2 regions of the Bradyrhizobium sp. USDA 4369 genome follow, and region 1 is predicted to be linked to the other one. Evidence: predicted binding sites of a transcription regulator. Region 1 holds the regulator's gene; the other holds the start of a gene.
What was found. Region 1 encodes PhoB, which activates phosphate uptake and scavenging genes when phosphate is short. Its sites were predicted from a motif close to TGTCATNNANCTGTCAT; they were not measured.
Positions count from the first base shown of each region.

Region 2: the regulator PhoB is predicted to act here: its motif matches at 2,123-2,139, upstream of phnF (phosphonate metabolism transcriptional regulator PhnF).

Region 1 covers NZ_JBSRYH010000001.1:551,030-554,962, reverse strand. Annotated here, with positions in the region: gene pstB (phosphate ABC transporter ATP-binding protein PstB) at 1-110, shown strand, start outside; gene phoU (phosphate signaling complex protein PhoU) at 144-860, shown strand; gene phoB (phosphate regulon transcriptional regulator PhoB) at 877-1,584, shown strand; gene ACVIJ6_RS02560 (trypsin-like serine protease) at 1,680-2,996, shown strand; partial or broken gene ACVIJ6_RS02555 (HoxN/HupN/NixA family nickel/cobalt transporter) at 3,177-3,933, shown strand, end outside.
Region 2 covers NZ_JBSRYH010000001.1:4,791,846-4,795,778, reverse strand. Annotated here, with positions in the region: gene ACVIJ6_RS21685 (carbon-phosphorus lyase complex subunit PhnI) at 1-978, opposite strand, end outside; gene phnH (phosphonate C-P lyase system protein PhnH) at 982-1,593, opposite strand; gene phnG (phosphonate C-P lyase system protein PhnG) at 1,593-2,045, opposite strand; gene phnF (phosphonate metabolism transcriptional regulator PhnF) at 2,177-2,902, shown strand; gene ACVIJ6_RS21665 (phosphodiesterase) at 2,932-3,774, opposite strand; gene ACVIJ6_RS21660 (ABC transporter ATP-binding protein) at 3,778-3,933, opposite strand, start outside.

The DNA.
Region 1 (3,933 bases):
CCGCGTTCATGTATCTCGGCGAGCTGATCGAGTTCGACGACACCAGCAAGATCTTCACCTCGCCGAGCGATCGGCGGACCCAGGACTACATCACCGGCCGGTTCGGCTGACGCCGACAGCATCATTGCCTTCAGGAGATCATCATGGCCAGTGAACATACCGCCAAGGCGTTCGACAGCGATCTGCAGGATCTGACCCGGCTCGTGTCGGAGATGGGCGGTCTCGCCGAGCGGCTGATCGTCGACTCCGTCGACGCGCTGGTTCGGCGCGACGTCGCGCTTGGCCAGAAGGTCGTCGCCGCCGATGCCGAGGTCGACAAGCTGCAGCGCATCATTGAGGAGCGCGCCGTGCTGACCATCGCGCGCCGGCAGCCGATGGCGGTCGACCTGCGCGAGATCGTCGGCGCGATGCGCGTCGCCACCGATCTCGAGCGCATCGGCGACCTCGCCAAGAACATCGGCAAGCGGGTTGCGGCGCTGGAAAGTGATTTCCATCCGCTCAAGCTGATCCGTGGCCTCGAGCACATGACGGATCTCGTGCAGTCGCAGGTCAAGTCGGTGCTGGATGCCTATGCCGCGCACGATCTGCCGGCTGCGATGGCGGTGTGGAAGGGCGACGAGGAGGTCGATGCCATCTGCACCTCGCTGTTCCGCGAGCTGCTGACCTACATGATGGAAGATCCGCGCAACATCTCGTTCTGCATCCATCTGATGTTCTGCGCCAAGAATATCGAGCGGATGGGCGACCACGCGACCAATATCGCGGAGACGGTGTTCTACATGATCGAGGGCCAGGCGATGGTCGACAAGCGTCCGAAGGGCGACATGACGAGCTTCGCCACCACGGTCCCCGGCAACTGAGAGAGACTCGTTCGATATGACTGCGCGCATCCTGGTGGTGGAAGACGAAGAGGCGCTGACCACGCTCCTGCGCTATAATCTGGAGACCGAGGGCTATGAGGTCGAGACTGTGGGGCGTGGCGACGAGGCCGACACGCGGCTGAAGGAGCGCGTTCCCGATCTCGTGGTGCTCGACTGGATGCTGCCGGGCCTGTCCGGCATTGAACTGTGCCGCCGGCTGCGGACGCGGCCCGAGACCAAGCAGCTGCCGATCATCATGCTGACCGCGCGCGGCGAGGAGAGCGAGCGCGTGCGCGGCCTGGCGACCGGGGCCGACGACTACATCGTCAAGCCGTTCTCGGTCCCTGAGCTGCTGGCGCGGGTGAAGGGTCTTCTGCGGCGGGCGAGCCCGGAGCGGCTGGCGACGGTGCTGTCCTATGGGGACATCGAGCTCGACCGCGAGAAGCGCCGGGTGGCGCGCTCGGGCCGGCCGATCGATCTCGGCCCGACCGAATACCGCCTGCTCGAATTCTTCCTCGAGCATCCGGGCCGCGTGTTCAGTCGTGAGCAGTTGCTCGACAGCGTCTGGGGCCGGGACATCTATATCGACGAGCGCACCGTGGACGTCCATATCGGGCGCCTGCGCAAGCTGCTCAATCCGGGCCGCGAGCAGGATCCGATCCGCACGGTGCGCGGCGCCGGCTACGCGCTCGACGACCGCTTCGCCAAGAGCGAGCAGGCGTAAGCCCGCGGCAGCCGTTTTGCGCGCGGCCATGGGGCTGCCGTCTTGATCCCGTCTGCTGGTCTCCCCATCATGATGACCGGGATGCCGCGGACGCGATGATCAGGACAATTGCTCTCGTTTTAGCCGTGTGGCTCGCCGGCATGGTGCCCGGTTCGGCCGCCGAACTCGAGGATGCCGTGGCCGCGGCGGCCAATGGCCAGCAAGCTATGGCGATGCGGCGGCTGATGCCGTTGGCGGCCAAGGGCGATGCGCGGGCGCAGTTCGATGTCGGCTTCATGCAGGCGTTCGGCTGGGGTGTGCCGCGCAACCCCGCCGAGGCGCTGGCCTGGTACCGGAAGGCGGCGGATCAGGGCCTCGCCGTCGCGCAACATTATCTCGGCGTCGCCTATTACAATGGCGAAGGCGTCGCCCGCGATCATGGCGAAGCTAGCCGGTGGTTTTCTCGCGCAGCGGCCCAGGGCTTCGCCCAGTCGCAATATATGCTCGGCCTGATGATGCTCGACGGGCGGGTGGTCGCGCAGGATGTCGCGCAGGGCTATGCTTGGCTGGTCATGGCGGGGCGAAATGGCGTGCGGTCCGCCGGCCGCGAGGTCCAGCGAGTCACGCTGAGCGAGGCGCAGCGTCGACAGGCGGAGCAGGCCATCGCCGCCTGGCGGCCCAAGCCGGAAACGGCCGAAGCAGGCATTGCCAATCCGCGGCCCGAGCAATTGCTCGGGCTCGACCGGCATATCGGCGAGGTCGTGGATCCCACGGCGTGGCCGGCGTCATCGATCGGTGTCGTCACCGTGGCACAATACAGCACGGGTGGCTCGTGCACGGGCACGCTGGTGGCGCCGCGCCTGGTGCTCACGGCCGCGCATTGCGTCTTCAACGGCGTCGCCCAGGTCAGTCCCGGCAACGTCCACTTCCTGGCCGGCATGAACAAGGGCACGCCGGCAGCCTCGTCGATTGCCGACAAGCTGATCGTGGCGCCGGACTTCGTGCCGATCCAGCACGACAAATGGTCGCTTGACCGCTCGCGCGCCGATTGGGCCCTGATCGTTCTGAAGGACGCGCTGCCTTCGCGGCCGGTGACGGTCACAGCGCTCACGCGCGAGCAACTTGCCGCGGCGACGGCGGCCGGGACCATTTCCGAGATCGGCTACGGCCAGGAACGGCGTTATTCGCCGACCGGACAGCGCAATTGCAGCGCCGGCATGACCGAGGATGGCCGGTTGCTGACGGTGCATTGCTTGGCGAATTTCGGCTATTCGGGCTCGCCGATCCTGGCCGAGATCGGCGGCGAGACGGTCGTCGTCGGGATCTTCTCGGCGTTCCATGAGGAGACCCGGCTGATGTTCGCCGCACCGGCCAGCGGGTTTGAGGCCGCCGTCAGGCGCGAGATCGCCGTGCAAAGCGCCTCGGTCCGGTAAGGCGGGGGTGAGCGAAGGTTTTCAGCGGCTGGTCATTGTTTGTGCGTGACCGGACAGCGAATTGCCACGGAGGCAGGCCGGTCCAGGCCAGACGGGGGTGAACGGCGTGAATCTACGCTGATCTGGCCCTCGCGGAGCAAGGCTTGCCAACTGGCGCGAGACTTGCTCTCCTGCCTGAGTATGACGATTTTCCCAATTGATCATCCCCAGCCTCCACGCCCAGCGCCGGCCTGGCTGCAGACCGCGGGCGGCCGCAATATTGCGCTGCTGGCCGGTCTCGTGCTCGCCAACGCGCTCGCCTGGGCCTGGGCGTTTGCGCTCTATGCCGACCGTCCCGCCATCGTCGGCACGGCCATGCTGGCCTGGCTGCTTGGACTGCGCCATGCGGTTGACGCCGACCACATCGCCGCGATCGACAACGTGGTTCGCAAGCTGGTGCAGGACGGGGACACGCCGCGCGCCGCCGCGTCTGTATTTCGCGCTCGGACATTCGAGCGTCGTCGTCATCGCCACGATTATCGTCAGCCTCGTCGCTGGCGCCGATCTGTTGCGCGAGGACAGCGCGATTCGGGCGATCGGTGGTGCCATCGGCACGTCGGTGTCGGCCGGCTTCCTGCTGCTGATTGCCTTCGCGAACCTCGTTCTGTTCGTCAATCTATGGCGCCGCCCGGCAGCGCCGCAGCAGTCCGAAATGGCGGATACTGCAAGTGCAGGACGGGGCATTCTCATTCGTCTGCTGCGTCCTGTGCTGCGCCTCGTGGACCGCGCCTGGCACATGTATCCGCTCGGGTTCCTGTTCGGCCTCGGCTTCGATACTGCGAGCGAGATCGGTCTCCTCAGCCTTTCTGCGACCGAAGCAGCGCGCGGCGCGAGCCTCGCCCATGTGCTGGTGTTCCCGGCGCTGTTCGCTGCGGCGATGGCGACCGTCGACACCGCC
Region 2 (3,933 bases), 4.2 Mb from region 1:
GCCCGTCGCCTGCACATTGTCGGAATGCGACAGCACGAACTCCTCGTCCTGCGCGGGCGCGACCAGATCTTCGCCGAGCTCGCGCGCGCGCAGCGCGCGATCGACCAGCGCCATCGACATCGTCTTGCGCTCGCTCTGGCCGAAAGCGAGGCCATAGCCGCGCGTGAAGCACGGCGGCTCGGTCGCCGAGCCCTTGAACTGATTGACCATCTGGCATTCCGTCAGCTCGATCGAGCCGAGCGGCACGGCAAAGCCGATCTCTTCGGCGAAGAATTCGACCTCGACCTCGCCGAACCGGATCTCGCCGGCGAAAGGATGGTTGCGGCCGTAGCCGCGCTGGGTCGAATAGCCGAGCGCCAGCAGAAAGCCTTCGTCGCCGCGCGCCAGATTCTGCAGGCGCAGGTCGCGGCCGGCTGGAAAACCGAGGGGGTCGCGCGTCAGGTCGCCGACCGGCGCACCTTCCTCGGTCTGCGGCGACGGCTCGATCAGCCCGTCCTGGCCGAGGATATCGGTCACGCGCGGCGTCGGCGCATTCGACGCCTCGGCGAGCGCCGGTGCATCCGGATCGGTGGCCGCTGCAAGCTGCGGATCGAGCAGCCGATGCGTGTAGTCGAAGGTCGGCCCCAGCACCTGCCCGCCGGGAATGTCCTTGAAGGTCGACGACACCCGCCGCTGCACCCGCATCGCGCCGGTCTCGACCGGCTCAGTCGCGCCGAAGCGCGGCAGGGTCGCGCGGAACGCCCGCACCAGGAAGATCGCCTCGATCAGATCGCCACGGGCCTGCTTGATCGCAAGTGCCGCCAGCTCCCGATCATACAGCGAGCCCTCGCTCATGACGCGATCGACCGCGAGCCCGAGCTGCTCTGAGATCTGCGCAAGGGACAGCTCCGGCACGTTCCGGTCGCCCCGGCGCTCATGCGCCAGCAGCCGGTGCGCATTCTCGATGGCGCGCTCGCCACCCTTGACGGCGACATACATGCCTCAACCTCCTGCAGCGGCGAGCCGCGTCGTGCGCGGGATCGCGACCAGCGAGCGACCGTCGACCAGGATCACGTCGATGCCGCGTGGAAACAGAGCTTCGTTGATGGACAACCTTGCAAACAGATCGGCGGGCGCGATCGATGCGCGAAGCGACACCGTGCCGTCGATCCCCGGCCCTCGCAGCTGACATATCGGCCCGGCGGAGAGACTCGCCACCTGCAACACCAGTGTCGTCGAGCGATCGGGATAGTCCGCACTGCCAAGTGCGAAGCTGCGCAGATCCGGAAGCTGCGCGGGCGCCGCAAACAAGGCGAAACTTGCAAGGGCGGGATCGGCGACGATCGGAGCCCCGGTGTGAAACTTGAGCCACGCATTGACCTCCGGCGCACCTGACAAGAGGGCGTCGAGCCAGATCGGCGTCTCCTGATCGAACAGCGTCAGGGCGATGGCGGCAACACCGGCCATCATCGACAGCGGCCGGCCGACGCCGTCCTCGACCTGCATCACCCGCCCCGGACGCGCCATGGCTTCCATCACCGTACGGAAGGTCGCCTGCGCCGACAGTACCTTGTCGGCGAAGCCGGGCTGCAGCGCGTGATCCAAGCTCTGCATCATCCTTCTCCGCGAACCATGGTGTAGAAATCGACGCGCGTGGCCGCCGCCTGCGCGGCCGTCCGACCCCGCGCCGCGCACATCTCGGCCCGCAAGGGCGTTACGACCTTGGCCTCGATCGCGGCGGCATGATCAGGTGATTGGATCAACGCGTCACACAGCGCGATCAGGCGCGCCTTCTCGCCGTCACGGCCGAGCGCATAACCGAAGCCGACCTCGCCGCTGTGAAGACGGATGGCCGCGCGCGACACCGTGGCCTCGCCGAGATTGAATGGCGCACCATCGCCGCCGATGCGGCCGCGCACCATGACGAGACCGTTCTCCGGCGCACGCAGCTGCTGATAGGGCGGCAGAGGCAGCTCTGCCACGCGCCGCGCGATGTCGGCTGCCGGTGCGTGCGACAGCACTTGCATCGCCCCCTGGCGTCTCTCCTGCAACGTATTGCCGCTCATGTTGCCTCTGATGGCCACTCTCGATCTTGCCCGGCTTAAGTTGTCTATGATAATAGACAACTTGATAAGAGAGCGCCATGACTGTTTGATGACATGGACGTGATTTTCACCAGCGCAGGCGGGACATCCGAATGAGCATGCCGGACGCCGATTCAGGCGTGGCCCTATGGCGACGGGTCGCCGACGGCATCGAGCGCGACATCGCCGGCGGGCGGTTCGCGGCCGGTACGCGCCTGCCCGGGGAAACCGAGATCGCCGAGACCTATCGCGTCAACCGCCATACGGTGCGGCGTGCGCTGGCGATGCTGGCCGAACGTGGTTTGGTGCGAGCCGAGCGCGGCAGCGGCACCTATGTGGAAGCGCCCCGCCTGTCCTACCCGCTGCGCTCGCGTACGCGTTTTTCCGAGATCGTCGGCGCCGGCGGGCGTGAGCCGCGCGGACAGCTGATCGCGAGTTCGGAGGAGCCAGCAACGCGCGAACTCGCCCGCGGTCTGGCCTTGAAGACCGGCACGCCGCTGATCCGCATCGAGGCGTTGCGCTTCGCCGACAAGACGCCGATTTGCGTCAGCACCTCCTGGCTCTCGGCCGAGCGCTTTCCGGATGCCGCGCGGATCTTCGCGACAACCCGCTCGATGACGGCGCTGCTCGCGCATTACGGTATTCGCGACTACCGCCGTGGCAAAACGCGTATCACTGCGGCGATCGCAGACGCCAGCGATGCCGCGCGCCTGGACCTTGCGTTGGGCCGCCCGGTCCTGGTCGTCGATAGCACGGACATCGACGCGGACGGGACGCCGCTCGTCAGCAAGCGCTCGCGCTTCGCCGCCGAGCGCGTCACCTTCGAGGTGGAAGCCTAGCGCAAGGTTCTGCGACCGCGACCGGGCGGTCAGTCGATCAGCGTGCCGTCCGCGTTGAAGAACGGATGCGGCCCACCGAAATCGCCGATCGGAATCTGATGCGTGACCAGCATGCCGAACGCCGCACCGGGAAACCAGGCATGCAGATGGAAGGCCGGCGGCTCGATTTTGAACGACGGCGGCTGGCGCGCCGCGAGGTCGAGATCGACGGCGTGGTTCGGCGCTGGACAGATCGTACAGGGGACGCCGGCAAACCTGGTCAGCGTCGCCCGATGAACATGGCCGCACCCGATCAGTTGGACGCGCGGATGCCGTGCGACGATCTCGGCCAGAGCGTCGGCATTGCGCAGATTCTGCCGGTCCATGTGCCAGATGCCCGCGGCAAAGGGCGGATGATGCAGGAACAACAGCGCCGGCCTGTTCGCGCGAGCCGATAATTCGGCGTCCAGCCAGCGCAGCGTCTCGTCGTCGAGCTCGCCATGCGGCTGACCGGGAACGCTGGAGTCGAGAAGAAGCAGATCCAGATCGGCGAGCTCGACGCGCCGGTTCAGCGCGCCAGACGGCGTCGCGAAACAATGATCCGGAAAGGCGGCGCGCATCAGCGCGCGGGAATCGTGGTTGCCGGGAACGGCGACGAAGGGAATGCCGAGACCTGCCAGCAGGCTCTTGAGATGATCATACTCCGCCGTCGACGGCGTGTCGGCGAGATCGCCGGAGATCACCACCAGATCGACCCGGGGGACGAACCTGTTCAGCTCATCGACGCAGCGGCTCAGTGCCAGCGCCGTATCGACCCGGCGATAGGCCAGATGTCCGGGCGCCTTGACGTGGAGGTCCGAGATCTGGGCGATGATGATGGGGCTCTTCGTCATGTGTCAGCCTTCCGCGGGGAGCAGGCGAATCGAGCCCGCCGCAATGGAGAGGCCGATCCGCTCGCCCGCGCGCACATTGATCGTGTGCGGCGCATCCAGCGCAAGCGGAATCGCGGCCGCGTCGCGCACGATGATGCGCTGACGGTCGCCGGCAAAACG